2 regions of the Bacillus kalamii genome follow, and region 1 is predicted to be linked to the other one. Evidence: predicted binding sites of a transcription regulator. Region 1 holds the regulator's gene; the other holds the start of a gene.

The links. Region 1 encodes NrdR, which represses ribonucleotide reductase genes. Its sites were predicted from a motif close to AACACNATATATNGTGTT; they were not measured.
Region 2: ABC357_RS22710 (anaerobic ribonucleoside triphosphate reductase) is a predicted target of NrdR. The motif match lies at 10,453-10,470, and genes of this name have one in related genera.

The regions. Positions count from the first base shown of each region.
Region 1 is NZ_JBDFMI010000001.1:542,772-559,085, forward strand. Features, by position in the region: gene polA (DNA polymerase I) at 1-1,730, shown strand, start outside; gene mutM (DNA-formamidopyrimidine glycosylase) at 1,784-2,608, shown strand; gene ytaF (sporulation membrane protein YtaF) at 2,682-3,323, shown strand; gene coaE (dephospho-CoA kinase) at 3,350-3,949, shown strand; gene ABC357_RS02815 (glyceraldehyde-3-phosphate dehydrogenase) at 4,143-5,177, shown strand; gene speD (adenosylmethionine decarboxylase) at 5,459-5,833, shown strand; gene nrdR (transcriptional regulator NrdR) at 6,066-6,524, shown strand; gene ABC357_RS02830 (replication initiation and membrane attachment family protein) at 6,614-8,017, shown strand; gene dnaI (primosomal protein DnaI) at 8,024-8,956, shown strand; gene ABC357_RS02840 (hypothetical protein) at 9,256-9,489, shown strand; gene ABC357_RS02845 (hypothetical protein) at 9,532-9,762, shown strand; gene ABC357_RS02850 (S41 family peptidase) at 9,813-11,093, shown strand; gene ytxC (sporulation protein YtxC) at 11,177-12,034, shown strand; T-box leader at 12,098-12,343, shown strand; gene thrS (threonine--tRNA ligase) at 12,469-14,400, shown strand; ribosomal protein L20 leader region at 14,543-14,679, shown strand; gene infC (translation initiation factor IF-3) at 14,753-15,256, shown strand; gene rpmI (50S ribosomal protein L35) at 15,287-15,487, shown strand; gene rplT (50S ribosomal protein L20) at 15,525-15,884, shown strand; gene ABC357_RS02880 (DUF1294 domain-containing protein) at 15,960-16,217, shown strand; gene ABC357_RS02885 (sigma-w pathway protein ysdB) at 16,214-16,314, opposite strand, start outside.
Region 2 is NZ_JBDFMI010000006.1:977,743-994,056, reverse strand. Features, by position in the region: gene purL (phosphoribosylformylglycinamidine synthase subunit PurL) at 1-2,096, opposite strand, end outside; gene purQ (phosphoribosylformylglycinamidine synthase subunit PurQ) at 2,080-2,766, opposite strand; gene purS (phosphoribosylformylglycinamidine synthase subunit PurS) at 2,763-3,017, opposite strand; gene purC (phosphoribosylaminoimidazolesuccinocarboxamide synthase) at 3,005-3,730, opposite strand; gene purB (adenylosuccinate lyase) at 3,922-5,214, opposite strand; gene purK (5-(carboxyamino)imidazole ribonucleotide synthase) at 5,233-6,375, opposite strand; gene purE (5-(carboxyamino)imidazole ribonucleotide mutase) at 6,359-6,847, opposite strand; gene ABC357_RS22725 (hypothetical protein) at 6,852-6,986, opposite strand; purine riboswitch at 6,987-7,088, opposite strand; gene ABC357_RS22720 (NETI motif-containing protein) at 7,166-7,360, opposite strand; gene nrdG (anaerobic ribonucleoside-triphosphate reductase activating protein) at 7,535-8,062, opposite strand; gene ABC357_RS22710 (anaerobic ribonucleoside triphosphate reductase) at 8,080-10,437, opposite strand; gene ABC357_RS22705 (PTS fructose transporter subunit IIABC) at 10,749-12,608, opposite strand; gene pfkB (1-phosphofructokinase) at 12,625-13,542, opposite strand; gene ABC357_RS22695 (DeoR/GlpR family DNA-binding transcription regulator) at 13,539-14,291, opposite strand; rRNA gene rrf (5S ribosomal RNA) at 14,857-14,972, opposite strand; rRNA gene rrf (5S ribosomal RNA) at 15,130-15,245, opposite strand; rRNA gene ABC357_RS22680 (23S ribosomal RNA) at 15,310-16,314, opposite strand, start outside.

The DNA of each region.
Region 1 (16,314 bases):
TACAAGTGCTTTCAAGCATCACCGAAGAAGTTTTGACGGAAGAGTCCGGTTTTTATGTAGAAGTGATTGAAGATAATTATCAACGTGCCGATATTATTGGTTTTTCTGTCGATAACGAAAATGGCACTTTTTATATTCCGTTCCAAGTGGCTATGGATTCAGAGTTGTTTAAAGAATGGGCGCAAAACGATTCGAATAAAAAAACAGTGTACGATGCCAAAAAAGCGATTGTTGCTCTTCGTAAACGGGGTGTTGATTTAAAGGGGATTGATTTTGATGTGTTTGTTGCATCCTATATCCTTAATCCGGGCAACCATGGAGAGGATGTTGCAGCTATCGCTAAACAAGAACTGGGTTTCAACTTGCAAAGCGATGAAGCTTTTTATGGAAAAGGAGCCAAACGTGCTATTCCCGAGGAAGAAAAGCTTGCCGGCCATATCGCAATGAAAGCCAAAGCTTTACGCATGCTGAAAGAGAAGATGATAACCGAGCTGGAAGAAAATGAACAGGTATCTCTGCTTGAAGATCTTGAGCTTCCGTTATCGTTGATACTTGCTGAAATGGAAATTATAGGCGTGAAGGTTGATGAAACAACATTACAGAATATGCAAAAGGAACTGGCGCTTAAGCTTGCAGAAATTGAGCAGGATATCTATGAAATGGCAGGGGAAACCTTCAATATCAATTCGCCTAAGCAATTGGGCGTGATCTTGTTTGAAAAGCTGGGGCTTCCGGTCATTAAGAAAACGAAAACGGGTTATTCAACATCTGCTGACGTTCTGGAAAAACTGGAAAGCAAGCATGATATCATCAAATACATTTTGGAATATCGCCAGCTTGGCAAGTTGCAATCCACTTATATTGAGGGATTATTGAAGGTGATCGATCCTCAAACGGGAAAAGTCCATACCCGTTTTAACCAAGCGTTGACACAGACGGGCCGTCTGAGTTCGACGGATCCGAATCTGCAAAACATTCCGATCCGCCTGGAAGAGGGAAGGAAAATCCGCCAAGCATTTGTGCCATCGGTCGAAGGCTGGTCCATTTTTGCAGCTGATTACTCTCAGATCGAATTGCGCGTTCTGGCCCATATTGCCAAGGACCCCGGTTTAATCAGTGCATTCAAGAGTGATATGGATATCCATACAAAAACTGCAATGGATGTCTTTGGAGTGAGTGCAGAAGAGGTCACATCCAATATGCGCAGACAGGCGAAAGCAGTCAATTTCGGCATTGTTTATGGAATTAGTGATTATGGTCTATCCCAAAGTCTTGGAATCACGAGGAAAGAAGCCGCGGCTTTCATCGAGAAATACCTTGAAAGCTTCCCAGGCGTACAGGATTATATGGCGGATATTGTCCGTGATGCAAAAGAAAAGGGCTATGTAACGACGCTTCTGCAACGACGCCGGTACCTGCCTGACATCACGAGCAGAAACTTCAATCTCCGAAGCTTTGCTGAGCGCACGGCTATGAATACGCCTATCCAAGGGAGTGCGGCAGATGTCATTAAGCTAGCTATGATTTCCATGAGCGAGCGCCTAAAGGAGGAGAAGCTTCAAGCCAAGTTGCTTCTGCAAGTGCACGATGAATTGATTTTTGAAGCTCCCCCTGAGGAAATAGAAGTATTGAAGAAAATTGTCCCTGAAGTAATGGAGCATGCGATTGAGTTGGATGTACCGCTTAAAGTGGACTTTGCATTCGGCCCTACCTGGTACGATGCAAAATAAAAAATCTATTGTCCAACCAACAGGAAAGGGAAATCATAAGGAAGTGATACAATATGCCTGAACTTCCAGAAGTGGAAACGGTCAGAAAAACATTGGAACAGCTAGTTATCGGTAAAGAAATTACTCATGTAACTATCCATTGGCCTAACATTATAAAAAAACCTAAGGATTATGTGCAATTTGCGCAAACATTGCCCGGCCAGAAGATAACTGGAATCGGACGCAGGGGGAAGTTCCTTCTTCTCCATTTGGATGATTACACGATTGTTTCCCACCTGCGTATGGAAGGGAAGTACGGTTTATTTCAAAGCGAGGATCCGTTGGACAAACATACACATGTGATATTTGCTTTCGATGATGATACTGAATTAAGGTATAAAGATGTACGCAAATTCGGTACCATGCATCTGTTCGGAAAAGGGGAGGAAATAAACCAATTGCCGTTGTCCCAATTGGGTCCGGAACCTTTGTCGGAGGATTTTTCATCTGGCTATTTATACTCAGTATTGAAGAAAACAAGCAGAAGTATTAAAGCAGTCATCCTTGACCAAAAAGTAGTTGTCGGGGTAGGCAACATCTATGTGGATGAATCATTATTCCGTGCGAAAATCCATCCTGAACGAGTTGCTTCTTCCTTGGAAGAAGCGGAAGTCGAAAGGCTCGTAATGGCTATTAAGGGGACGTTGGCTGAGGCGATTAAGCAGGGAGGTAGCACGATTCGGACATACCTGAATTCTCAGGGCCAAATAGGCATGTTTCAGCAGCAGCTTTTGGTATATGACCGTGCAGGAGAACTATGCACAGAGTGCGATTCCCATATTGATAAAATCAGGGTAGCCGGAAGGGGCACCCATTATTGCCCGACTTGCCAAAAATAGCAGGGACTAGCAACAATCCATAGGCTCTCTCCATATACTATCGTATTCGATTGTAGGGAGGGAGCCTTTTTGCATGTCTAATGTACTTGCATTCACCTTGCTAGCTATAGCTGTCAGCCTTGATAGCTTCAGCGTAGGATTTACTTATGGCCTCAGAAAAATGAGAATACCTTTAGGTTCAATCCTCATTATCGCTTGCATGTCTACAGCCACCTTTCTGTTGAGCATGTTGATAGGTGGGATGTTGAGCCACGTCTTATCCCCGGCTTTCGCTGCGAAATTCGGCGGCGGCCTATTGATTTTAATGGGCATTTGGATTACTTTCCAAACATTTAGATCGCGTGAAACAGATAAAGAAGAATTGCAGGAAGATAGAGTGATTGCTTCTTTTGAAGTGAAGGCATTCGGCATAGCTATCAATATTTTGAAAAAACCAATGGCTGCGGACTTGGACCGGTCAGGAACCATTGTAGGCATGGAAGCCATCTTTCTTGGGTTAGCGCTTTCGTTTGATTCTTTTGGCGCGGGCATAGGGGCAGCTATGCTCGGTTATTCTCCTTTTATTCTGGCAGGATTTGTTGGAATAATGGGCTCGTTGCTGCTTAAAGCCGGCATGATTTTCGGGCATAAGCTTTCTTATCAGCTTTGGATCAATAAATTAACGTTCTTGCCAGGGATTTTACTCATACTGATCGGTATATTAAAATGGAGGTAATCTAGGATGTGAAAGGATTGCCGACAATGAACAGAATAATAGGAATCACAGGCGGGATTGCAAGTGGAAAGAGTACAGTCAGTGCCATGATTACAGAAATGGGATACACGGTGGTTGATGCGGATGTGGCTGCCCGTGCAGTAGTTGAGCCGGGCCAAAAAGCGTATGGAACTGTAGTTGAACAATTTGGAAGAGATATTTTATGTGAAGATGGAACTCTAAACCGCGCTAAACTGGGGGGGATCATTTTCCATGATGAAGAAAAACGGTTGCTGTTAAACAGTATTGTCCATCCTGCTGTTAGAGAGTATATGGATGAACAGCGCGATGCTGCGTTTGCAAGAGGAGAATCGGTTGTGTTCATGGATATTCCGTTATTGTTTGAAAGCAAGCTGCAGGGGACTGTCGACCAGTCGATTCTTGTGTATGTTGATTACGTTGTCCAATTAAAACGCCTTATGGAACGGAATGGGTTTTCCGAGGAAGAGGCAAAAGCAAGAATCCGTTCGCAGATGCCGTTGGAAGACAAGAAAGCAATGGCCGATGCTGTAATTGAAAATAACGGTTCTATTGAAGAGACGAAAGAACAAATTCGCCATATACTTCACAGATGGTCGATCATATAATTCAATCATTGGCTATTATTCAAAGAGAATGCTAAATGCATTCTCTTTTTTTGTGTTTATTGGTTAATAAAGGAAATGGAGAAAACATTTAATAATTTTTATCATAATATATTCACATTTGAAGTTTTAATATGTTATACTAATAGCGATACGGACATAAAAAGTATAACATTAATTCGGGAGGGGCCGAAAAATGAAGGCTAGAATTGCGATCAATGGGTTTGGACGAATTGGGAGAATGGTATTTAGAAAAATGATGTTGGATAATCAAGTGGATGTAGTGGCAATCAATGCATGCTATCCGGCCGAAACTCTGGCCCACTTGGTTAAATACGATACAAACCACGGTAAATTTCTAGGAGAAGTAATCGCCCAGGAAAATGCGTTGGTCGTTAATGGGCATAAAGTGGCCATTACGGGAAGCCGCAACCCGAGTGAGTTGCCTTGGAAAGAAATGAATATAGATATTGTTGTGGAAGCAACAGGAAAGTTCAATGAACGGGATCAGGCAGCACAGCATTTGGATGCGGGCGCTAAAAAAGTCATTTTGACTGCTCCGGGCAAAAATGAAGACGTTACCATTGTCATGGGTGTGAATGAAGGGGCATTGGATTTGAATAAGCATTCGGTTATATCTAACGCATCATGCACAACCAATTGCCTTGCTCCGGTGGCAAAAGTGATTGATGAGCAATTCGGCATCATCAACGGATTGATGACGACTATACATGCCTATACGAATGACCAAAAGAATATTGATAATCCCCATAAAGATTTGAGACGAGCCAGAGCATGTGCACAAAGCATCATTCCGACAACGACCGGTGCCGCGAAAGCGCTCTCTCTTGTATTGCCGCAGCTTCAAGGGAAATTGCACGGGATGTCATTGCGTGTTCCGACCTCGAATGTTTCGCTTGTAGATTTGGTAGTGGATGTAAAACAAACTGTTACCGCTGAAGATGTGAATGGTGCTTTCCTTACATCATCACATGGTTCGTTGAAAAACATCATGGAATATACGGAAGAACCTCTTGTCTCGGTCGATTTTAATACAAATCCGCATTCTGCCATTATTGATGGCCTTTCAACGATGGTTATGGACGGGAATAAAATTAAAGTGCTCGCCTGGTATGATAACGAATGGGGTTATTCATGCCGTGTAGCTGATTTAACCAATTACGTGGCAAAGGAACTGAATAAGTTGAATCAAGTTCCGGCCAATTCATGATAAGAAGCTCCCCTCTTAGTGAGGGGAGTTTTCTATTTTATTGAGAAGCAGCCCGTTTTAAAAGAAACATAAAAGTTACATTTTTTACATTTTATTCTATTATTTATTGAAAAATATTCCTGTACCCTTTATACTAGTCATCGTGAACTTCTTTTTACAGAATTTCACTGTAGCTACTTAAAGGGTTAGGACCTCTTTGGACTAACTTTCCCCCGTGGTAGTTATGGACGTCTTTAACTTTTGCATTGAGAAATTTAAAATGTTAAAAGGGGGAATATGACATGGAAACGATGGGTAGACATGTGATATCAGAACTTTGGGGCTGTGATTTTGAAAAGTTGAATAACGTAGCGAGAATTGAGCAAATTTTTGTTGATGCGGCATTAAGATCAGGTGCTGAAGTCCGAGAGGTGGCATTTCATAAGTTTGCCCCGCAGGGAGTCAGCGGCGTGGTAATCATTTCGGAATCTCATCTGACTATACACAGCTTTCCTGAGCACGGGTATGCTAGTATAGACGTTTATACATGCGGTGAGCTTGATCCCAATATTGCGGCTAACTACATTGCCGAAGCTCTGGGAGCGGAGACGAGGGAGAATGTGGAGCTGCCTCGGGGAATGGGGCCGATCGCTGTCAGCAAGGCGAAAGTGTTTTAATCTGGATAACTCAAAGAGGTGTATATGCACCTCTTTTTTTAATGCCATTTTTCTCGTTTTGCCCAAAGGGGGATACTGTCCTCCTTTGGCAGGGAAGAATATGCCTTATAATGCGACTCACTGAACAAAACACTTTGCTATTGTGAAAATAGCTTGTTTTTTATAATATAAGAATACAATATAACATCGATCTGCAAGTATGGTCCGACTAAGAGATAACGGAGTTGATAATATGAAATGTCCGAGCTGTCAACACAATGGTACACGGGTATTGGATTCACGTCCGATTGATGATGGCCGTTCTACGAGAAGGAGAAGAGAATGCGAGCGGTGCGGTTTCCGTTTCACTACATTTGAAAAGGTAGAAGAGATGCCATTGATTGTAGTGAAGAAGGACGGGACGCGCGAGGAGTTCTCTGGAGATAAAATTATGCGCGGGCTCATCAAAGCATGCGAAAAGAGGCCGGTCCCTTTCAAGGAACTTGAAAATCTCGTCATGGAAGTTGAGAAAGAATTGCGCAGCAGTGGATTTACTGAAGTGAATAGTGAGATAATTGGTGAAAAGGTTATGAACCGCCTGGCTAAAATCGATGAAGTATCATATGTCAGATTTGCTTCTGTTTATCGCCAATTCAAAGACATTAACGTATTTATTGAAGAACTGAAAGATTTAATAAAAAAAGACCGTTAAGAGCTAAGTATATTTGGCTCTTTTTTTAACAGAAAGTGAAGATTGTTTTATCTTTACTGGATAATAAGCATTGAAAGGTTTGAGTGTTGATGATGAATCATTGGCAGCAACTGCTTCCTGTCGACCAATATAGAGTGACGACAAAGGGAATATTGGATGATTACAGCCGGAAGATCATTACGATGCTCTATCAACCGCTGATTGGCCCTCTAAGTGTAAGTTTATATATGACTCTGTGGAGCGAATTGGAGAGCAATAAACGTTGGTCTCAGGAAGCCAATCATTACAGCTTAATGAATATGCTGGATGCGCCTTTGAACGACATATACCAGGCAAGAGTCAAGCTGGAAGGGATCGGGTTAATGAAGGCATTCAAAAGGGTAAATGAGGAAGAGACGACATTCGTGTATGAACTGATGGCCCCTTTATCCCCTGAACAATTTTTTACAGATGGAATGCTGAATATATACCTATATAAAAAAATCGGTAAAGTTCAATTCGCTAAATTGAAAAAATTCTTTTGCGATGAAGAATTCGACCGGAGTTCCTATGAAGAGATAACCAAATCTTTCGCGGATGTTTTCGTCTCCTCGCATCTAACATCATTGTACGTGGCGGAAGATTCAAAAGGAGACTTGGAGCCTGCTGCTGGACAGGCCTTCCATTCGGAAGTGCAGCCTAAGGAGCTAGAAGGATTCAGTCATTCATTCGATTTTGGCCTTTTTTTTGCAGGGTTGAAGTCTTCTTTGGTTCCGGAAAAGGCGTTCTCGAAAAATATAAAAGAAACGATAGCCAAGCTTTCATTTATTTACGGTATAAATCCTTTAGTGATGCAATCGCTTGTGATTAAGGCGATGAATGAACAAAACGAGATTGATGAAGAAGAATTAAGGAAAGCAGCACGGGACTGGTTCCAAATCGAATACAGCGACGAATATCCATCACTGTCCGAACAAATCCAGCCAGCTAAATATAGACAGGCGGCAGCTGAACCTGCATCTGAAGAGGATGTATTTATTCAGCATCTTGAAACGATTTCCCCGCGCGAATTATTGCGCCAATATGGCAATGGGGCAGAACCGACTTCCCAAGTCATGAGAACGGTGGAAGAAGTAATGCTTGACCAAAAGTTGCTGCCGGGCGTGATGAACGTCCTCATCGATTTTGTCATGAATATAAACGATATGAAATTCACGAATTCCTATGTGAAGGCGATAGCGGGCCAATGGGCAAGAAAAAATGTAAAAACCGTAAAAGATGCAATGGAGCTTGCTAGAGCGGAATATAAGAAATCCCAGAATAAACAGGCCAAAGGCAGCAATAGCACTTACAATAGCAAGAAGGCTGTGCGGACAGAAATAGTCCCTGATTGGCTTAAGGAAGGGAAGGTTGAGGCCAGTACAGATCAAACGAAGGCTGAAGAACCTGATTTTGCCCGCCAAAGAGAAGAGATGCAAGCCAAATTAAAGAAAAAATACAATGCAAAAGGGTGATATGTTGTGAAAAAAATTGATAAATCTCTTTCGAAGCTCACCCATACTGAATCATTTGCCAAGAGGTACGAGGCTATCCGCAAAGACACTTTATCCCATCCAGAAGTAGTGGCCTTCCTGAATCGTAATAGCTCGGCTATAAGTGAAGATATGGTTGAGAGAAGCTTAATGGACCTGTATGAATTTACAACCCAAGTGCACGATTGCTCGGAGTGCAAAAGCCTGGCGGAATGTAAAAATATGATGAAGGGCTACATACCCAAGCTGGGATTACAGGGCAACCGCATTGAGCTTTTTTATGAACGGTGCGATAAGAAGATAAAGGAAGATGATCGCAGAGATCGGGAAAAATTGATCCAAAGCCTTTATATCCCGAAAGATATCCTGAAGGCGACTCTTGGGGAAATAGATATCAATAATGCTGAAAAGCTGAAGGCTGTTAGTGCCGCTGATGCTTTTATTGATGATTATATATCCGGCAAAAAGCCTAAGGGGCTGTACTTTTATGGCTCTTTCGGCGTCGGTAAGACCTATTTGCTGGGAGCGATTGCTAATGATCTGGCGGATAAGCATATATCTTCATTGCTGATTTATGTGCCTGATTTCTTAAGGGAGATTAAATCGGCTATTGGCGACAACACGCTGAATGAGAAGCTTGAATTTGTGAAAAAAGCGCCGGTCCTTATGCTGGATGATATCGGAGCTGAAACGATGACCAGTTGGGCTAGGGACGAGGTGCTTGGCCCTATCCTTCAGCACCGGATGGCTGATCGGCTGCCGACTTTCTTTACGTCAAACTTTGACTTCAAACAATTGGAGAACCATCTGACATACTCCCAAAGAGGGGAAAAGGAAGAAGTTAAAGCTGCCCGCTTGATGGAGCGTATCCGTACGTTGGCTTTGCCTTATTTATTGGACGGGGAGAATAGGAGAAAATAAATCCCTGAATGTAAGCGAATCAGATGGCTGGAAGAAGAGATCAAGTGGAAATAGGCTTGATCTCTTTTTGTATAGCTTTTTACTGTTGTTTCTATAGCGAGCGATATCCGCTTTCGAAAGTCTAACTCCTTCCACTCCAATTGCTTGGTGATTCTGCTCTTCTCATAAGCAGAAAAGAGCCTGTTGGATAAAGGGTTTTCCTGAAGGTTGGTCTATCTACTCTCTGATCGCTTTTTTATTTATATGTTAAAATATGGATGTGCCCTTCATATAGTGGTAAGGAAGGGGAGGTTGCAGAAATGGATAAAAAAGCGGCTGTGACGCTCGTATTGGGGATCATGTCCATTTTACTGCCTTATTTTGGCGTTGTTCCGGGAATCTATGGAGCGTTGAATGCGAGAAGAGGATTGCGAGAATGGGAATATGCCGAGAAACGGGAGAATAGGGGCGTCCTAATTGCGGCGTGGATATGCAGTGGCTGTGGTGTTGGATTGCAAGCCATCTTATGGGCCCTTTTCGTAAATGGCATGTAAGCATTTGAGGATAGGAAGTAGCGGTCGAAGGAGGAGTCGGTTTTGAGAAGAGGTTGGGTGATTGGCGATAAATACTTTTTGGTGTTTTCAGTCATACTTTCTGCTTCTTCAGTTGCCATTTTAGCAGCGGGCGGCAAGGAGCAGCCGAATGGCAGTCAGTTCATATGGGCATCTATGCTGGTTGTTACCCTTCTCATGCTGTTAACACTGCACATAAAAAAACGGAGAATATGTGAAACCATTTCTTCCAGCTTATTAAGCATAGTAGCATAATTATTTGTTAGAAATCATATGGCGGAAAGTGGGATAGGATGGGCGATAGAATGTTTATAGATATTTTCGAAGAAATTATTGATATTATGCATCATGATTATGCAGGGGCTAAAGATAAACAGGGATGGGACCACCCGGAGGAGTACAGACAGAAAATAAAGCGGCTAGATGGTTCAACAGAAAGGGAGTCGGAATTGTTTTGTAAACTGGTGAAGGAGTATTTGCTGGATTTTAAGGATCAACATTTATCATTCCATCACGTGAAAGCTGCCTCTCGGACTTACTGCGGTTTCAAGACGAGAAGGTATCAGAATGCCCTCTATATAACGGAGTCTATAAGTGAAAAAAATTTTCAGGCAGGCGATAAAATAACCGCATTGGATGGGGAAGGAATTAGCGAGCTGGCCATCCGGCATAAAAAGGATCTCTATGGAGAAGCCGAGGAAAGGCAGAACTGGAGTGATATTTTGAAGCTGTACAATGAAGCTACTGTGGAGAAGCCGGATGGGCATGCCCGAAAGCAGGCGTTGAAAAAATACCCCGTTGTCCCCTATTCTCCCCAATATAGTGCAGAAAAGCTGGATAACGGCATTGTAAAGATGACATTGACGGACTTCGACAATGCCGATGCCATCCGAAAGCTGATAGGCGAAGTAGAACCACTGCTTTGTTCATCCCGTGTGTTGATTATGGATGTCCGCATTAATTACGGAGGAGCCGATTCTGCCTTTCTTGGATTGCTGCCCTTTATTTTTCCGGTGGGAGTGACAACCATTATTCCGGACGACCTCTATCCAATGGAAATGAATTATACAAAGAGAAATGTAGAATTAAGAAGCAAAGAGTTCCTTGAGTTTATCCAAATAACCGAAGATAAGGGTAGTGTGGATTTTTTCAACCACTGCCTTAGAGAAATGCAGGCTAATAAAGGAAAGGGATTTCAGAAATATGTACACCAGCGTTCTGGGCAATCCATCGATATACAGGGAAGGAAGAACCCGGAACAAATTTTCATTCTTTCGGATGTGGCCTGCGGCAGTTCCGGCGATTCTTTTGTTGATGTATGCAAATTATCGAAGAAAGTGACTGTAGTAGGAAGGGCTACTGCCGGTTTGAATGACTATGCAAATTTAGCGGAACAAACATGGAAGGAAGAATTCAAATTGCAGTATGCGACATCCAGAATGATGTCCGTTGATAAAGGGGAGGGTATGCAAGGCAAAGGAATTGTCCCCCATGTCCATATTCCATGGAAGCCGGAGCATATAGGAACAGACGTAGATTTACTGTATTGCCTTGAAGCTGCCGATAGTAGCAAAGTCTGTAAATAATCCCGATTGAAACCGTCCTTTTTCCTTCTAAAACAGAAGAATGTCCATATACATGTATAGAACATGTGTAAGGGGGGGTACGGTTGGTATCAATCAGTTTTGATTCCGCCCATGAAGCGGAACTATTTTTGCATATATGTCAATATGATTCCGGCAATGAGAGATTGCTTTCACATATGTCCCGCAATGCAGGCAATACAGTTGTGGGGTTGGAACAGCAAAGCGGCTTGGATGCTCTGGTCCCGCTAAAGAGAGTTTTCTTTATATACATACAAAAAGAGTGGCTGCCATTGTGGCTGGATCGGATTGTAAAAGAATCCTTTTATTATAAAGAGCAGGATGAATGTGACCAGATAATAGAAATCGCGGGCATGATGATGATGATGGAGAATGAGCAGACGACTGCCTTTTGGGGGCGTCTCCAGCAGAATTTAGAAGAAGGCCTGTCATCTATACTGGAAAGGGGGGTCCCCTTTTCGTTTTCAGCATTTCTCGCTTTCAGGGAAAAAAGAATTCTCCAAGAGCTTATGTATTTTGTAGAGACGGCCATCGATGAGTATAAAATGGAACAGGAATACCTTAATTTTATCCATACATTGCGCGGGTATATGCATTCTGTCTCGCCTAAATTGCCCCGGCTTCACGTTGTGCACAAGGAACATTTTATGTTCTATAATGATTCATTGCAGGAATTGAACAGGGCTGATTTGGTCCGCTATACGGACAGGCGCCTGTTTTCGGATTATCCTATGTACATCGATTCGAATGTGCTGGCTCCGCTTATATCAATTGCTCCAGAAATTCTGTCGGTATACAGTGATGAGGAAAACCATCCCATTTTAATGACTGTCCGACGGATCTTTGAAGAAAGGGTTGAGATATTGCCGCTCAGCGAGTTTGGAAAAAATGCCAATTTTCAGAACATAGCAGACGAAAAGTAACAAACCTCTCTTGCTTTTATAAACATAACAAACTATAATGATGTACATACGAACGTACCATACGTAAAAGTAATGATGAGGACACGAATAAATTGCAAACGGTTTTTAGAGAGGGAAGCGTGCGCTGGGAGCTTCCTATTCCGGGGGATTTATTTACCACCTCTAAACTTCAGTTGTGAACGCATTCCTTGTATGTAGCGACTGACGGCAGCTGCCGTTATCAGCTTCTAAAGTGTTATCCGGCAAACGGCTGGATAAAACATGGGTGGAACCGCGGGTTAATAATAATTATATCAGCTCGTCCCTGTATTATACAGGGGCGGGCTTTTTTGCTTGGCCTGCGAGCCCCCTGAATCAATGTTATATATAACGCTTAGACAGGCTTTATTCAGCCATCAAAGTCCAAGCATACAATAAAAGGAGGAACACATATTATGTCTGAAATGCTAAAAATCACATTCCCAGATGGATCTGTCAAGGAGTTTGGGCAAGGTACTACAACAGAAGAAATCGCTGCCTCCATTTCACCGGGCTTAAAGAAAAAAGCTCTAGCAGGCAAGGTCAACGGACAAATGTATGACTTGAAACGCTCTATCCTTGAGGATGCTTCTATTGAAATCATCACTCCGGATTCAGAAGAGGCGCTTGAAATTCTTCGCCATAGTACTGCGCATCTGATGGCCCAGGCTGTGAAAAGAATGTACGGAAAAGACAATGTGAAACTGGGAGTCGGCCCTGTCATTGAAGGAGGCTTCTACTACGATATCGATGTAGACCAGCCAATTTCTACAGAAGACCTTCCTGCCATTGAAAAAGAAATGAAAAAAATCATAAACGAAAATATTGAAATCGTTCGTAAAGAAGTCACACGCGACGAAGCGCTTGAACTGTTCAAGGATGACGAATATAAAGTTGAACTGATCGGCGCCATACCTGCCGATGAAAAAGTCACTGTGTATGAACAAGGCGATTTCATTGACCTTTGCCGTGGCGTTCACGTGCCTTCTACCGGAAAATTGAAAGAATTCAAGCTATTGAGCGTGGCTGGTGCCTACTGGAGAGGCAACAGCGATAATAAAATGCTTCAGCGCATTTACGGCACAGCTTTCTTCAAAAAAGAAGATTTAGCGGAACATCTGCGTTTATTGGAAGAAGCTAAAGAACGCGACCACCGTAAAATCGGCAAAGAATTAAACTTGTTCACTTCTTCGCAAAAAGTAGGCCAAGGGATGCCGATGTGGCTTCCTAAGGGTGCGACAATCCGCCGTGTGATTGAACGCTATATTGTGGATAAAGAACAGCGCCTTGGCTATGACCATGTGTACACACCGGTTATCGGAAGCGTTGATTTATATAAAACTTCAGGACATTGGGACCACTACCAAGAAGATATGTTCCCGGTAATGGAAATGGAAAATGAACAATTGGTCCTTCGCCCAATGAATTGCCCGCACCATATGATGGTGTACAAAAATGATATCCATAGCTATCGCGAATTGCCGATCCGTATCGCTGAGCTTGGCATGATGCACCGATATGAAATGAGCGGAGCGCTATCCGGCCTGCAGCGCGTACGTGCAATGACACTGAATGATGCCCACATCTTTGTCCGTCCGGATCAAATCCAGGATGAGTTCAAACGTGTGGTACAGCTTGTGCAAGCCGTATACAAAGATTTTAATATCAATGATTATTCCTTCCGCCTATCCTACCGCGATCCGGAAGACACTGAAAAGTATTTCGATGACGATGAAATGTGGGAAAAAGCACAAAGTATGCTTAAACAGGCAATGGATGACCTTGGCTTGGATTACTTTGAAGCAGAAGGGGAAGCTGCATTCTATGGCCCTAAAGTGGACATTCAAGTCAAAACAGCGCTTGGTAAAGAAGAAACACTTTCTACAGTACAACTGGACTTCCTGCTTCCTGAAAGATTTGACCTTACTTATGTAGGTGAAGACGGCAAGCCTCATCGCCCTGTTGTTATCCACCGTGGAGTTGTATCCACTATGGAGCGTTTTGTTGCATTCCTAATTGAAGAATATAAAGGTGCGTTCCCGACTTGGTTGGCTCCTGTCCAAGTGCAAGTCATTCCGGTGTCGCCTGATGTTCATTTAGATTACGCGAAGCAAGTGCGCGAACAATTACAGGCTGAAGGACTTCGTGTCGACCTAGACCAACGGAATGAGAAAATCGGCTATAAAATCCGTGAAGCACAAATGCAAAAGATTCCATACATGCTGGTTGTCGGCGATAAAGAAGTGGAAGAAAATGCGGTCAATGTCCGTAAGTATGGCGAGCAAAAATCAGAAACAGTGCCATTTGAAGAGTTCAAGAACATGATTACAGCAGAGGTATCACGTTAAACAACTAAATAATATTTAAAAAGCTATTGCAAAAAAGACGCAGCTTTGATAATATAAGTTTTGTTGTTAAGACAGTTGTTTTGTGTTTGACATACAGGACATTCTGTGTTATATTTCTAAGGTATGAAATTGAATACTTCTTTGAGAAAAGAAGGAGCACCCGCTTCTCACCTGCTAACGCTAAAACAGCAGTTTACAGGTTATTGGTTTTCTATTTGACAATTGTCTTATTAGTGATCATACGTGTGGGTGCATCAGCATCCACACTTTTTTAATGCGGTTATGTTCTTCGTCAACTTAAACGAATGTATTCGGAAATAAACCTTGGAGGTGGCTAACTATTAGTAAAGACATGATGGTAAACGAGGGCATCCGTGCCCGCGAAGTTCGTCTCATTGACCAAAACGGTGAACAATTGGGCATTAAGACAAAATTCGAAGCTCTGGATATTGCCGCTCGTGTAAATCTTGATGTAGTGCTAGTTGCTCCAAACGCAAAACCTCCTGTAGCCCGTATTATGGACTACGGAAAATACCGTTTTGAGCTACAAAAGAAAGAAAAAGAAGCGCGAAAAAATCAAAAAATCATCAGTTTGAAAGAGGTTCGCTTGAGCCCGACAATTGATGAGCATGACTTTAATACAAAGCTTCGCAATGCTCATAAGTTCCTTGAAAAAGGAGATAAAGTGAAAGCATCTATTCGCTTTAAAGGTCGTGCGATTACTCATAAAGAAATCGGACAGCGCGTATTGGACCGCTTCTCTGCAGAGTGCAAAGAATTGGCTACTGTAGAACAAGCTCCTAAAATGGACGGACGCAGCATGTTCTTAATCTTAGCACCCAAAAACGAAAAGTAATTTTTAGATTGTAATGAGGAGGAAATCCGTATGCCTAAAATGAAAACTCACCGCGGATCTGCAAAGCGTTTCAAAAAAACTGGATCTGGTAAGCTTAAGCGTTCAAACGCATATACTAGCCACTTATTTGCAAACAAATCTACAAAGCAAAAACGTAAACTTCGTAAAGCTAGTCTTGTAAGCGCAGGCGATTACAAACGTATTCGTCATATGTTAGACAATCTTAAGTAATTAATCGTTCGCATCGATTTATATAGGAGGGAAATACATGCCACGTGTAAAAGGCGGTACTGTTACTCGCAAACGTCGTAAAAAGGTTCTTAAATTAGCTAAAGGTTATTATGGTTCAAAACATACATTATATAAAGTTGCTAACCAACAAGTAATGAAATCTCTAATGTATGCATTCCGCGATCGTCGTCAAAAGAAACGCGACTTCCGCAAACTTTGGATCACTCGTATCAACGCAGCTGCTCGCATGAACGGTCTTTCTTACAGCCGTTTAATGCATGGTTTGAAGCTTGCTGGTATCGAAGTTAACCGTAAAATGTTAGCAGACCTTGCAATTGCTGATGCTTCTGCATTCACTGAATTAGCAAACACTGCAAAAAAACATTTAGATAAATAAGTTATCGTTCTGATAACGGGAAAAGCCATTCTTCAACGAATGGCTTTTTTTTATGAAAAAAGGGGGATGCCGACTATGGAAGTCATCTATGTATGTATAATGAGCGTGATTGCTTTCGTTCTAATGGGGATTGATAAGTCGAGAGCGCGGATGAACAAAAGGAGGATATCGGAAAGGACTTTATGGATCGTTGCGTGGATCGGCGGAGCTCCAGGATCAGTGTGCGGTATGAAATACTTCCGGCATAAAACAAAGCATGTCCAATTTCGGATCGGATTCCCATTCCTGGCTGTTTTTCAAATCCTAATTATCCTTTATGTTGCCGTGCTTTAATCATCGGGATAAATAATCTTCCACTCGATTTCCGCTTCCGGATAGTGGCTGTTAAGCGAATCCTCTATATACCGGATATCTGAATCGGTAAGCTTAT
Region 2 (16,314 bases), on a different contig from region 1:
AACTCGGCATCTTCGACAAGCTGCTCGAACTGGCTTCGTTTGCTCTGTGGAACTGACACGACAAAGCGTGATTGCGTTTCACTGAACAATTCTGTTACTGCATCTTCATGCACTGTCAAAGAGGCGCCAAATCCTTTTCCGCCGAATAATGATTCAGCAACGGCAACAGCTAATCCGCCCTCCGCTACATCATGCGCAGAAGATATGATTCCTGCACGGATCGCATTCAATAATTGGTTTTGGCGTTTTGCTTCAACCGTTAAGTCGATTGCTGGAGCAGGCCCGAAAATCTCACCGTGAAGAAGCTTCTGCAGTTCGGTGCCTCCCCATTCCGGCTTGGCCGAGCCGATAATATAGACTGCATCACCAGCTTGCTTGAAATATTGAGTTGTAATATGAGCTAAATCGTGCACCAATCCAACCATGCCGACTACAGGCGTGGGGTAGATGGCTTCACTATTTGTTTCATTATAAAGTGATACATTCCCTCCGATGACTGGCGTCCCAAGGAAAGTACAAGCTTCACTCATGCCATCGGTGGATTTTTCAATTTGCCAAAAAATATCTGGCTTCTCTGGATTTCCGAAATTCAGGCAATCAGTAATAGCCAGAGGCTCAGCGCCAGAGCATACGATATTCCGCGCCGCTTCCGCCACGGCAATTTTTCCGCCAACCTCCGGATCAAGATAGATATAGCGTGAATTACAGTCAGTGGTCATCGCTAATGCTTTGTTGCTCTCCCGAATACGGAGCACTGCCGCATCTGATCCGGGCGCTACGACTGTATTGGTGCGGACCATATAATCGTACTGGTCGTATACCCATTCCTTGCTTGCAATTGTCGCCTGTGACAGCAATTGCTTCAAAGTCCCGCCGCAATCTTCAATGGTAGGCGTGTCTAAATCCATATCTTTGAACTTAGCATAGTAATCAGGCTCTGAGGATGGTTTATGATATACAGGAGCATCCTCAGCTAATGCATCAACCGGCACATCGGCCACCACTTTCCCGTTGTGGAGCAAGCGCAATTGTTTATCATCCGTTACATGGCCGATTGCCACAGCTTCAAGATCATACTTCGAAAATAGATCGACAATTTCCTGCTCGCGGCCTTTCGTCACTACAATCAGCATCCGCTCTTGTGATTCGGATAACATCATTTCATATGCTGTCATACCTGTTTCACGCTGAGGCACCAAATCCAGATTCATTTCAATCCCAGACCCGGCTTTGCTGGCCATTTCTGCAGAGGAACTAGTAAGACCGGCAGCTCCCATATCCTGAATCCCCACAAGTGCATCACAGTGGATCAGTTCAAGGCAAGCCTCCAACAGCAGTTTTTCCATAAAAGGATCGCCGACCTGGACAGCGGGACGGTTATCGCCGGATGTTTCAGTCAATTCCTCGGAAGCAAATGTGGCTCCATGGATGCCATCGCGCCCTGTTTTTGCACCTACATACATGACTGTATTGCCGACGCCGTGCGCCTGGCCCTTCTTGATATCTTTATGGTCGATCAATCCTACGCACATAGCATTGACTAATGGATTTCCATCATAGCAATCATCAAATTGGATTTCTCCTCCTACCGTCGGAATGCCGATGCAATTCCCGTAACCGGCTATTCCTGCTACGATTTCCTTGAATAGATATTTAACGCGTGCATCATCCAATTCTCCGAAGCGCAATGAATTCAGCATGGCAATCGGACGGGCTCCCATTGAAAAAACATCACGGATAATGCCGCCCACTCCTGTTGCAGCTCCTTGGTACGGTTCAATGGCTGACGGGTGGTTATGCGATTCAATTTTAAACACGACTGCCTGCCCATCGCCGATATCAACGATACCAGCTCCTTCTCCGGGACCTTGCAGCACTTTTTCACCGGTGACAGGGAATTTTTTCAATACAGGCTTGGAATTTTTATAAGAACAGTGCTCTGACCACATGACTGAAAATAAGCCTAACTCTGTATAATTCGGCAAACGCCCAAGAATGTTCTTCACCATGTCGAATTCTTCAGCAGACAATCCCATTTCTGCATATATTTGTTCCGTTAAAATACTCTCCGGACTTGGCTCAAGCAGTAACGACATATGATTCCCTCCATTGTTTGACGATAGATTTAAAAAGATTAAGCCCGTCTGCACTGCCCAATAATGAATCGACAGCACGTTCAGGATGCGGCATCATTCCAAGTACATTCCCTGTTTCATTTGTAATGCCAGCAATGCTCCCAAGGCTGCCATTCGGATTATTCCCTTCATATGTAAAGACAATTTGTTTGTTTTCTTTCAGTTTTTGTAAAGTAAGCTCATCACAATAATAATTTCCTTCGCCATGGGCGATAGGGATCGTGATGATCTCCCCCTGATTGTACATATTGGTAAACATTGTTTCATTGTTCTCCACCTTGAGCTGTACATTCCGGCAGATAAAATGCAGGCTCTCATTGCGTCTCATGGCCCCAGGCAATAACCCCGCCTCCAGAAGGATTTGGAACCCATTGCAGACGCCAAGCACCGGCTTGCCGGCTTCAGCAGCTTTCACTACCTGCTCCATCACATTTGAAAACCGGGCGATCGCTCCAGAACGCAAGTAGTCTCCATAGGAGAATCCCCCCGGAAGAAGAATGCCGTCAAAATCGGTTAGGTCGCCTTCTGTATGCCAAACATACTCAACCTCTTCTCCCAGCTCATCCTTGATTGCGTGGAACATGTCAACATCACAATTGGAACCTGGGAACATAATCACTGCGAATTTCACTGGGCGACAACCTCCTCGATATCATATCGGTAGTCTTCAATCACTGTGTTCACCAACAGCTTTTCACACACTTCCTTCACCACATCATGGATATCGCGGTCAGTCTTGCCAATGGATAATTCCATATATTTTCCGATGCGGACGTCTTCTACCTCTGCATATGAAAGGCTGTTCAATGAATGCTTCACGGCAGCTCCCTGTGGATCCAATACACTCTCACGCAATGTTACATACACTTTTACTTTGTACATGTTTTCGTTCCTCCAAGTCGGGTTAATATCTGTTCATATGCATCTGTAATGTTCCCAAGATTTCTGCGGAACACATCCTTATCAAGCTTCTCATCGGTTTCTTTGTCCCAAAGGCGGCACGTATCCGGCGAAATTTCATCTGCCAGGATGATTTCTCCATCCGGCAGCTTGCCAAACTCCAATTTGAAATCGATCAAACGGATGGACCGCCCGTCGAAGTAACGGGTAAGCACTTCATTAATTTTCAAAGCCTGATCGCTTATTCGCTTCAGCTCCTGTCCAGTCGCCAGACCCAAAAGCTCAATATGCGAATCATTCAAAAGCGGATCTCCAAGATCATCGTTTTTATAATAAAATTCCATGATCGGATGCTTCAGAACAACGCCCTCTTCAAGGCCGATCCTTTTCGAAAGACTTCCGGCAGCTATATTGCGGACAACGACCTCCAAAGGTACGATATCCACTTTTTTAGCCAAATGTTCGCGGTCTGAAATTCGCTCTATAAAGTGGGATTCAATCCCTTCTTCTTTAAGCATTGAAAATAGCAAACTTGTAATCTCGTTATTCAGAACGCCCTTTCCGGCAATCTGTTCTTTCTTCTCGCCGTTGAATGCAGTTGCTTGGTCTGTATATTCCAGCCAAACAACCCCTTCTTGTTCTGTTGCGTAAACCCGTTTTGCTTTCCCTTGATATAGCAATGCTCGCTTTTCCATGTGTATGCCTCCGTTTTTGGAATATTGGCAAAATATAGTGTTAAAAAAACATCCGGAAGACCTTTATACTCCACAGATGTTTTTAATTGTCAGCTTTATCCTCTTCCATAAGGCACACAGAGCCACCTTAGGATTGTGCGCCGTAAAGAACAATACCGCAGCATTTCCCTCCGGCAGAGGGGGGGTACCTATTATAAACCTAAGCGTTCAAAAATAAAGTCAACATTTTTCAAATGATATTGATAGTCGAAGCAATCTGCAATTTCCTCAGGGGACAGATGGCTCGTAATTTTTTCATCCCCTTCAATCAGTGTACGGAATGGAACTTGCTCCTCCCATGACTGCATGGCTTTCGGCTGGACTGTATCATACGCTTCCTCGCGAACAAGCCCTTTATCGATTAATGCCAGCAATACTCTTTGAGAGTAAATCAATCCAAGTGTCCGGTCCATATTGCGTTTCATATTATCCGGGAACACCGTAAGATTCTTAACAATATTGCCAAATCTATTTAACATATAGTTAAGGGCAATTGTTGCATCCGGCAAGATAATGCGCTCAGCGGAAGAATGAGAGATATCGCGTTCATGCCATAACGAGACATTTTCATAAGAAGTCAACATATACCCGCGAATAACACGTGCCAACCCAGTCATATTTTCGGAACCGATCGGGTTGCGCTTATGAGGCATGGCGGAAGATCCCTTTTGCCCTTTCGCGAAAAACTCTTCTACTTCCCGTGTTTCGCTCTTCTGCAATCCACGCACTTCAGTGGCAAATTTTTCGATACTTGTGGCAATCAAAGCCAACGTGCTCATATATTGTGCATGGCGGTCACGCTGCAAGGTTTGTGTGGAAATCAACGACGGCTTAGTCCCCAGTTTTTCACAAACATATTTCTCAACGAATGGATCGATATTCGCGTATGTGCCGACAGCCCCTGACATCTTTCCATATTCAATCGTTTCTCTCGCTGCTTTGAAGCGTTCCAGGTTGCGCTTCATCTCTTCATACCAAAGTGCCATCTTCAGTCCAAAAGTTGTCGGTTCTGCATGGACACCGTGTGTACGCCCCATCATAACCGTATATTTATGTTCCTGGGCCTTCTCTTTAAGAATACCGATGAATCGTTCTAGGTCGGCCTGGAGAATTTCATTTGCTTGTTTAATCAGATAGGAAAGAGCAGTATCAACAACGTCTGTTGACGTAAGCCCATAATGCACCCATTTCCGCTCCTCTCCTAATGTTTCTGAGACAGCTCGCGTAAATGCAACTACGTCATGGCGTGTTTCTTCTTCGATTTCCTTGATCCGGTCTACATCAAAAGATGCATTTTCGCGGATAAGCTTCACATCTTCTTTAGGGATTTCCCCAAGCTCAGCCCAAGCTTCACAAGCCAGGATTTCTACCTCCAGCCATGCTTTAAAACGGTTTTCTTCTGTCCAAATTGCGCCCATTTCAGGTCTTGTATAACGTTCAATCATTTGTAATACCTCCGATTATTATGCTTGGCGCTCTGTCCAAATGCCGCTGGCTTCCGCTTCTGCCAACGCTTCCTCTATCGTTTCCCTTAATACATTCACATGTCCCATTTTCCGCTTCCGCTTCGCTTCAGCCTTTCCGTACAGATGGATCTTCCAATCTTCTAAGTCTGGAATATTTTTCAGCAATGGTTCAACATGCTCTCCCAATATATTCACCATTACTACCGGTTTCAGAAGAGCCGTGTTTCCAAGCTTCCAATTGCAAATCGCACGGATATGCTGCTCAAATTGCGATGTTTCACAAGCCTCCATCGTATAATGGCCGGAATTATGCGGACGTGGAGCCAATTCATTAATATAAATATGCCCTTCTTTCGTCACAAACATTTCAACGGCCAACAACCCGACCATTTCTGTATGGTCTGCAATACGTAACGCTTTTTGCAGGGCCTCATGTTCAGTATCCTTGCTGATTCGGGCAGGGACAATGCTTTGATGCAATATATTTTCAAGGTGGATATTCTCCGCTACCGGAAAGACAGCTGTCTCACCATTTACATTCCGCGACACAATCACCGATATTTCTTTTTCAAAAGGGACCCAGGCTTCAAGCACACACTCTCCATGCTGGAGCAAACTCTGAGCTTCCGAACAATCCTTTTCACTTTTCAGTACATACTGGCCTTTCCCATCGTAACCGCCTGTAGCTGTCTTCAGGACGCATGGGAAACCGATTTCCCTGACCGCATCTTCTAAATCTTCCGCTTGCTGCACAACCTCGTATGGGGCTACTTGGACACCGGCATTCTGAATGGCTCTCTTCTCTATTATTCGGTTCTGGCTGATCTTTAACAGGCTCGACCCTTGTGGAACATATGCATGCTCGGTCAGCCATTCAAGAGCCTCTCCGCTTATATTTTCAAATTCAAATGTGATGACGTCACTGATTTCAGCCAATTTCTTGATGGCCTCTATATCGTTATAGTTAGCTGTAATTTCATAATCGGCAACCTGGCCGCATGGGCATTGCGGGGTTGGATCAAGAACCGCAATGTTAAATCCGGCATTCCTCGCTGCAAGGGCCATCATTCTCCCTAGCTGGCCGCCTCCGATAATCCCAATTGTCTGTCCTGGTAAAATGGCGTTACAAAAGTTGTCCACTGCTCTCAAGCACCTTCTTTTCCGTTTCATTTCTCATTTCATCAAGCCGTTCCGCCAATGAAGAATCAGCAGTTGAAAGAATTTGTGCAGCCAGCAAGCCTGCGTTTGTTGCGCCTGCACGCCCGATGGCAACAGTTGCGACTGGCACGCCGCCTGGCATCTGGACGATTGACAGCAGTGAATCCATTCCATTCAACGCTTTTGTCTGGACAGGCACACCGATGACCGGCAACGTTGTCTTAGCCGCTACCATACCAGGCAGATGCGCAGCACCGCCCGCCCCTGCAATGATCACTTTTAAGCCTGTTTCTCTTGCCGTTTCTCCATATTCCATCATAAGATCTGGTGTCCTATGTGCAGAAACCACTTTCTTTTCATATGGAATTTCCAGCTTATCCAGCACCTCGCATACATGTTTCATTGTTTCCCAATCTGAAATGCTTCCCATTATGACGCCAACTACCGGCTTCATCCACTCATCTCCCATCTGAATTCGCCATAAAACCAAAAACAACAAAAAACGGATAGTCTACTTCTGCAAGAGAAAGTAAACTATCCGGGAAGTTAAAAAATCCATTATCTTCCTGAGGAAGACAAGATAATTCACCCATATAGTATGTACTTCCTCTCATAGTCCGATCATTTACGGCAATCGGGTAGAAACTTATGGGCCATATCCCCAAGATTATATGAGAGACACATGTAATATAGTTACATATTAACAAGTTAATTAATTTATTGTCAACCTAAAATCGAACATTAAAACTTCATCATAATCAATTGTTCGTTTTTAAGGTTTTTTAATTGTATCAAAAACAATTTTTTGAGCAACCGGCTCGTAAATGACTTTCCCATCTTTTTTCATTTCTTTAAAAACCGGCTTTTCGATTCGACGGACCGGCATATAGCCTTCTTGGTTGATCCGGTCTAAGCACATATCGATTGTTTCGTTATCTTCTACTTCAAATTTCTTTTTTGCAGTCATGTAGCTGCTGCCCTCCATCTCTGTCTTTGCCCGAAGCGGACTTCCTTCTTAGTATATTGCAGTAAGTGTAACGAAATTCCGCTTAATAGACAAGGCAGAAAAGTGAATATAAAGCAAAACGCCCCTGAAGATGTCCACTCTCTTCAAGGGCGTTCCTGTCCACTATTAGTAATTTCATCGTTCCATATAATGGTCCAGTACAATTTTACGGCCGGCCTCCAGCGATTTCCTCACATCGATAATGCACTGATTGGAAGAACCCCTGAATAACAGGTCAATATGTTTCTTTCGTTCGACATAGCGACCGTCGACCAGTACATCTATATAAGGCAGTAAAACTTGAATCTCTTTATATTTAGGATGCTTCTTATCCATTAATTCGTTCCAGAGGAAGCCTGTATACGCCCATACATCAAATCCCATACGATGGGCTGCTTGCGCTATCGGCAATAACCCTTCCGGCTGCAGCAAAGGATCTCCCCCAGAAAAGGTGATGCCCCTCTGAAGCTTGGACTGTTCCATAGCTTTAATGATTTCTGCACTATCATATAGTCCTCCCCCGTCCAGAGCGTGAGTCTGGGGATTGTGGCAGCCTTCGCAAGCATGCGTGCAGCCTTGCGTCCAAAGAACCATGCGCAGCCCTGGACCATCGACAATGCTGTCAAATTGCAACGGGGCAGCCAATCTCAGTTTCGCAGCCATCCCTTTTCACTCCTCTTTTACATATGTTTAACGCGATCGCGCTCTTCCGCTTTCTTGGCATTATTAAATCGGTCGACCGTACCGACTAAATAGCCTGTAATACGGCGAATCCGGTCAAATTTTACATTTTCGTCATCTTCTTTTCTGCCGCATGAAGGGCAAACATCCCCTTCAATTACCCCTGTATAGCCGCACACAGGATCTCTATCGACTGGATGGTTAATACTGCCATAACCGATTCCCACATCTTTCATGGCATGAATAATTTGTTCAAAAGCTTCCAGGTTATTCGTTGGATCGCCGTCAAGTTCAATATACGTAATATGGCCGGCATTCGTCAGCTCGTGATACGGAGCTTCTTTCTCGATTTTTTGAAAAGCATTAATCTTATAATAAACTGGCACATGGAAGGAATTTGTATAATATTCCTTATCGGTAACGCCTTTTATTTCACCAAATTTGTTGCGGTCCATACTAGTAAAGCGGCCTGCCAGCCCTTCCGCAGGTGTCGCAATCAAAGAAAAATTCAAACCGTACGTTTCAGCTGCTTCGTCCATCCGTTGCCGCATATGGCCTATAATGGAAAGCCCGAGCTTCTGGGATTCATCGCTCTCACCATGATGCTTGCCGGTAAGGGCGACCAGACACTCGGCCAGCCCGATAAATCCGAGCGTAAGGGTCCCTTGTTTGATGACCTCTTCCAATGTATCCTCCCATCCTAGCTCTTCCGATCCATGCCAAATATGCTGTCCCATCAAGAACGGGAAGTTCTTCACACGCTTGCTTCCCTGTACGGCCATCCGCTCCAGCAATTGGTCGATAATCAGGTCGATTTTCTCATCCAATTCTGTGAAGAAGCCCTTAAGGTCAGCTTTATCAGCGTATACCAAGCCGTGCTTAATGCCAAGGCGGGGCAAATTGATCGTAGTGAAAGAAATATTGCCGCGGCCGCTGACGATATCGTCGCCGCACACATTGCCAAGCACTCTGGTTCGGCATCCCATATAAGTAGCCTCCGTTTCCGGTCTTCCCTCCACATAATATTGGGCATTGAAAGGAGCATCCAGGAAGCTAAAGTTTGGAAATAGCCGTTTGGCGGATACACGGCACGCAAGCTTGAATAAATCATAGTTGGGATCCCCAGCGTTTAAATTGATTCCTTCTTTCACCTTAAAGATTAAAATAGGAAAGATAGGAGTCTCTCCATTTCCTAACCCTGCCTCCAAGGCAAGAAGTAAATTCTCTGAGACCATTCTGCCTTCCGGCGTTATATCTGTCCCGAAATTGACTGAGCTGAATGGCACTTGTGCTCCAGCGCGGGAATGCATGGTATTCAAATTATGGATGAACGCCTCCATCGCTTGGTACGTCCGTTTATTCGTTTCTTGATAGGCTTCCTTATAAGCAAAGGCCTGAATTTTTTCAGCAAGCTCATCATCAATCTGGAATATTTTCATGATCAATTCTTTTTCTGCTTGTTTATAGCGATCGTCCAACGTCATTTGCAGACGGCAGCGCGTATCATTTTCTGCGATCAGCATCGCTTCTTTCACAAATTCAGCTTGGTCTTCCTCCAAATCCTTATACAGCTTAATGGCTTTTTTCAAATGGCTCGTATACACTTTCTTGAATGTTTTCTTTACACCTTCAGCCAGTCCATAATCAAAGTATGGAACGCTTTGGCCGCCGTGCTGGTCATTCTGGTTGCTTTGGATCGCAATCGCAGCCAAAGCAGCATAGGAGCTAATATCGTTCGGCTCCCTCAGAAAACCGTGGCCTGTAGAAAAACCGCCATCAAACAATTGGATTAAATCAATTTGGCAGCATGTTAATGTACCCATATTCAAGAAATCCATATCATGGATATGAATATCGCCCTCGTCATGTGCACTTGAATGCGACGGTTTTAAGACATTGCTTTTACAAAATTCTTTAGATACCGTACTTCCGTATTGCAGCATCGTTCCCATCGCTGTGTTTCCATCTATATTAGCATTTTCTCTCTTAATATCGGCATCATCTGCATCTAAGAATGTAATCTCCTTAATCGCATTCATCAATCTGCTTTTTGAATCCCTTATTCTGCTTCGCTCGGCCCGGTAGAGGATATATTGCTCACTTGTTTTGGCATGGCCGTGTTCAACCAGAACTTTGATTACTACGTCCTGGATTTCCTCCACCGTCGGAACATGCTCTTTATATGTCTCATTCAGCAGTGTAACCACATAACCCATCAGTTCCTCTGATAGATGGTAATCTGCTTCTTTCCCTTCTTTTTCAGCCACTTGCTGGGCCGCTTTATAGATCGCTCTTGTTATTTTTTCAGGGTCAAACGAGATGATTCTGCCATCCCTCTTGCTAACTTCTGTAATCATGCACTCCCAACTCCCAACACAATATATTGATAAAAAATATACAGATTAAACTATATATAGTAAAATACATGAAAAAAATCCCCTTCAACTTCGTTAAAGGGTTACATTCTATTAAGATACTACCAACTTATCAAAATAAAGTTTTAGAGTCAATTTATGTTTTGGCATAATGGTGCATTGTAAGCGTGCCGTTTTAAATTCTTCACGATTTATTCATTTTTTGAAAAAGAATTTCTAACAATAACTGAATATTAACATTATTAACCCATAAAAAAATCCCCTCAATGCATTTCATTGAAGGGATTGAATTCTTATTTTTGGTCCACTGGTTTCTTCCAAAATCCGACCATTAAGGCAGTGATTATGGAACCGATGACTAATGATACAAAATACATGACAGGATTCTTAACCGCCCAAATGACGAAAATTCCGCCATGCGGCGCTTGCAATGTACATCCAAAGAATAGAGCCAAACCGCCAGCTACCGCTGCACCAACTACAGAGCTGACAATGACACGGATTGGGTCCGCAGCCGCAAATGGGATAGCGCCTTCTGTAATGAACGAAAGACCCATAACATAGTTTGTTTTTCCAGCATCCTTTTCCGCTTGCGTAAATTTATTGCGGAAGAAAGTAGTTGCAATAGCTAATCCTAGCGGCGGAACCATACCGCCGATCATAACAGCCGCTTGTGGAGCAAAGTTGCCTGCATCAATCATAGCGATACCGAACGTAAATGCAGCCTTATTGATCGGACCACCCATATCGACCGCCATCATACCGCCAAGAATAATACCAAGTAAGACAGCATTTGTCCCGGTCATGCCGCCTAACCATCCAGTTAGAGCATCCATCACGAATTTAACAGGTGTATTGACAACAAAAATCATAATTAAGCCGACAACCAGCATTCCGAAGAATGGATATAACAAGACTGGCTTAATGCCTTCAAAAGCTTGTGGAAGGCCTGCAAATAATTTCTTCAGGCCAATAACAACATAACCTGCAAGGAATCCGGCAATTAAACCGCCAAGGAATCCGGCGCCGCCAGTAGCAGCCAATAAACCGCCGACCATACCTGGAGCGAATGCTGGTCTGTCACCGATCGCCATAGCTATAAATCCGGCAAGAACAGGCACTAATAAGCTGAATGCATTAGTTGCGCCGATTGTATTAAGCGCTTCAGCAAAAACACCTTCTGCATGGATTCCACCGAAAAGGAATGAAAGGGCGATAAGCAAACCGCCGCCCACAACAAACGGAAGCATATTGGAAACGCCATTCATGATTGGTTTATAGAAGTAAGACTTATTTCCTTTATCTTCATCCCCAGAGGCCTTGCTGTCTCCGCTCGCTTGGTAAACTGGAGCATCTTGCTGAACCGCTTTATCCAGCAATTCATCTGTCTTGCGGATACCTGCTGCAACAGGCACCTCAATAACATGCTTTCCTGCAAAACGGTCCATCTCGACCTTCTTATCAGCTGCAACAATAATGGCAGTTGCCTTTTCAATATCTTCAGGCGTTAACTTGCCTTTTACCCCAGTAGATCCATTTGTTTCAACTTTGAATGCAATGCCTCTCTCCTTGGCTTTTGCTTTTAGCGCATCTGCTGCCATATACGTATGCGCAATTCCTGTCGGGCAAGCTGTAACCGCTAGTACAAGAGTTTCATTTGCAGAAGTTTCGGCAACTGCTTCTTCTTCCCCATCTTCTTCTGTTTCTTTTTTATCGATAATAGCAATGACTTCATCAGGCGTCTTGGCATTAAGCAATTCTTGGCGAAATGCTGTATCCATCAATAATGAAGACAAACGTGATAGAGTCTCCAAATGTTCATTGTTTGCGCCTGCGCTTGCTGCAATCATAAACAGCAAGTGAGCTGGCTGGCCATCTAATGATTCATAATCAACGCCTTCAGATGATTTAGCGAACAAAATAGCCGGCGTTTTTACTGCATCCGTCTTTGCATGCGGGATGGCAATCCCTTCTCCGATTCCAGTCGTACTTTGCGCTTCGCGAGCCAGAATCGCTTCCTTGTATCCTTCTAGGCTGTTCAAACGACCTGCTTCATATAATTTCGTCGCCATTTCATCAATCGCTTCTGCTTTCGTGTTAGCGGAAAGATTAATGATGACGGTATCTTTTTTCAATAAATCTGTTATCCTCATGATGTTCAATACCACCTTAACCTTGTATTTTTTCGATTTTTACTTGATTCAATAAAGAATCGATTTTTTCTTTCGATGCCAAATCATCACTGAATGCTGTAGCACTCCCTGTAGCGACTGCTACCTGGAAAGCCTTTACGAAATCATGTTCTTGTGAATACGTACCGATGAATCCAGCAACAAGCGAGTCACCTGCCCCAACGGAGTTGCGGACCTTCCCTTTTGGAATTGTGGCTGTATACACCTCTCCGCCTGTGAAAAGCAACGCTCCGTCACCTGCCATTGACACAATAACATTTTGGGCACCCATTTCGACCACTTTGCGGCCAAAAGGGATGACATCTTCTACAGTGGTGATTTCTGTCCCAAATAACTCACTTAACTCGTGGTGATTCGGTTTCACCAAGAAAGGATGATCTTTCAATACTTCTGCCAAGACGGAACCGCCTGCATCGACCACCACTTTTACTCCACGCTTACTGAATGCAGCCGTTAACTCCGAATACAGTGTTTTTGGCAATGAAGGAGGTATGCTCCCCGCCAAGACAAGAATGTCGCCGTCCTTCAGCACATCCAGCTTTTTCATAAGCTCATCCATATTTTCAGCAGACAAATTCGGTCCCTGGCCGTTGATCTCCGTTTCCTTGCCTGTTTTAAGCTTTATGTTAATACGCGTATCTTCTGATACCTTTACAAAGTCTGCCTGTATACCTTCCTCTTCCAAAGTATCTTGGATGAAGCCGCCGGTAAAACCGCCAAGAAATCCAAGCGCTTTTGATTGTATCCCGATATGCGCCAATACACGCGATACATTAATTCCTTTACCGCCTGCAAATTTGCTTTCACGGTCCATTCGGTTTAAATGGTCCAATTTAAAATCATCTACTTCAACGATAAAATCGATTGAAGGGTTAAGCGTTACTGTGTATATCATGTTGTCACAACCTTTATTTTGGTTTTCTCTTGATAAGCCTTCTGAAGCTTATGATCAATATTTGCTGTAATGATTGTAGCTTCCGCCACTTCTCCTACCTTCGAGAAAAACGTATCATTAAATTTTGTTTTATCTGCCAGGACAAACGCTTCTTCTGCTAAGTCCATCGCTATTCGTTTAAGGGCTCCTTCTTCCGGATCCGGTGTCGTGAATCCTAATTGGGGATCAATTCCGTTCATACCCAAGAAACATTTATCAAATCGGTATTGCTTCAGATTTTCCTGCGCAACCGATCCTACTATGGCTTTTGTATTTCCTTTAATACGGCCGCCTAATAGATAAGAAGTTATTTTGGAAGCAATCAACGAATCGATATGCATCAATCCATTGGTAACAACGACCACCTTTTTTTCTTTCAGATAAGGCAGCATTTCCGATAAGGTGCTTCCGGCGTCCAGATAAATGCAATCGCCATCCCGGATTAAGCCAACCGCATATTCAGCAATCAGTTTCTTATCCTGAAGGTTTTTGGTTGATTTATCCTGCATGTCCGGTTCATCAATTTTAGAATAAGGAAGTGTAGCGCCTCCATGTATTCGCTTCAGCAACCCTTTTTCCTCGAGTAAAGCCAAATCTCTACGGATAGTTGATTCTGATGAATCAGTTGTCTGGACTAAACATTGCAGTTCAACCACTCCATGCTCACTCAATTGCTCAAGAATTATGTGATGACGTTCAGCCGTTAACATACACTCACTCCTTTATCCTCATTCGCTACACATAGTATAGGATATAAAACAGCCAAAATCAATCACTTTCATTCAAAAACAATCATTAAATATCATATTTGTATCAAAAACATTCAAATTCATTCATTCTATTTCAACGCGGCTACTATTTATTATTCTCTACACCCAATTGTTTTATTTATTGCCCTCAAAATTTAAAAAAGGAATGTTTAACGTACACTCTATTGCCCCGGGCTCTGTTAGTGTTGCCTAAAATGATTGTGCTGTGTTGAAGGCTTGTTGGCCCAGATTCACAGTAAAAGCCCAAAAGGCAAAGAAAAGGATGTCCTAAATTAATAAGGAAACCCTTTTCTTTACCTACATAAACTATTTGGCCATCCACCTTTTTTGCGTTTACTTATTTATTTACTCACAGGCTCTTAAGATAGGCTTCTCATCTATCCTGATCATTCCAGAAAATTCCAACAATATCTATAATCATTGTCAGCATTATATACCATATTAAATTCACAATTAAAAATGAATACAAAAAAGACCAGTGCTCATTTACACTGATCTCTTCCGTGCCTGGCAATGTCCTACTCTCACAGGGGGAAACCCCCAACTACCATCGGCGCTGAAGAGCTTAACTTCCGTGTTCGGAATGGAAACGGGTGTGACCTCTTCGCCATCATTACCAGACATATTATTAATATAATAATGATTATAATACTTTTTATATTTTTTTCAAGTGTTTACTTATATTTTTTTTATTTTTATTTTTATAGTAATAACAAATTGTTATTCTAAAATAAATAAAAGATAAAAAAAGACCAGCGCGATCGCTGATCTTTGTGTTGCCTGGCAACGTCCTACTCTCACAGGGGGAAACCCCCAACTACCATCGGCGCTGAAGAGCTTAACTTCCGTGTTCGGAATGGGAACGGGTGTGGCCTCTTCGCCATCATTACCAGACATATAAAGGAATGTTATTCCTTCAAAACTAGATAACAGAGTCAAAAGTAAATCAAACAACAATTTGGTTAAGTCCTCGACCGATTAGTATCCGTCAACTCCATGTGTCGCCACACTTCCATCTCGAACCTATCAACCTGATCATCTCTCAGGGGTCTTACTAGCTTGACGCTATGGGAAATCTCATCTTGAGGGGGGCTTCATGCTTAGATGCTTTCAGCACTTATCCCGTCCGCACATAGCTACCCAGCGATGCCTTTGGCAAGACAACTGGTACACCAGAGGTGCGTCCATCCCGGTCCTCTCGTACTAAGGACAGCTCCTCTCAAATTTCCTGCGCCCGCGACGGATAGGGACCGAACTGTCTCACGACGTTCTGAACCCAGCTCGCGTACCGCTTTAATGGGCGAACAGCCCAACCCTTGGGACCGACTACAGCCCCAGGATGCGATGAGCCGACATCGAGGTGCCAAACCTCCCCGTCGATGTGGACTCTTGGGGGAGATAAGCCTGTTATCCCCGGGGTAGCTTTTATCCGTTGAGCGATGGCCCTTCCATGCGGAACCACCGGATCACTAAGCCCGACTTTCGTCCCTGCTCGACTTGTAGGTCTCGCAGTCAAGCTCCCTTATGCCTTTGCACTCTACGAATGATTTCCAACCATTCTGAGGGAACCTTTGGGCGCCTCCGTTACATTTTAGGAGGCGACCGCCCCAGTCAAACTGCCCGCCTGACACTGTCTCCCACCCCGATAAGGGGTGCGGGTTAGAATTTCAATACAACCAGGGTAGTATCCCACCGACGCCTCCACCGAAGCTAGCGCTCCGGCTTCAAAGGCTCCTACCTATCCTGTACAAGCTGTACCAAAATTCAATATCAGGCTGCAGTAAAGCTCCACGGGGTCTTTCCGTCCTGTCGCGGGTAACCTGCATCTTCACAGGTACTATAATTTCACCGAGTCTCTCGTTGAGACAGTGCCCAGATCGTTACGCCTTTCGTGCGGGTCGGAACTTACCCGACAAGGAATTTCGCTACCTTAGGACCGTTATAGTTACGGCCGCCGTTTACT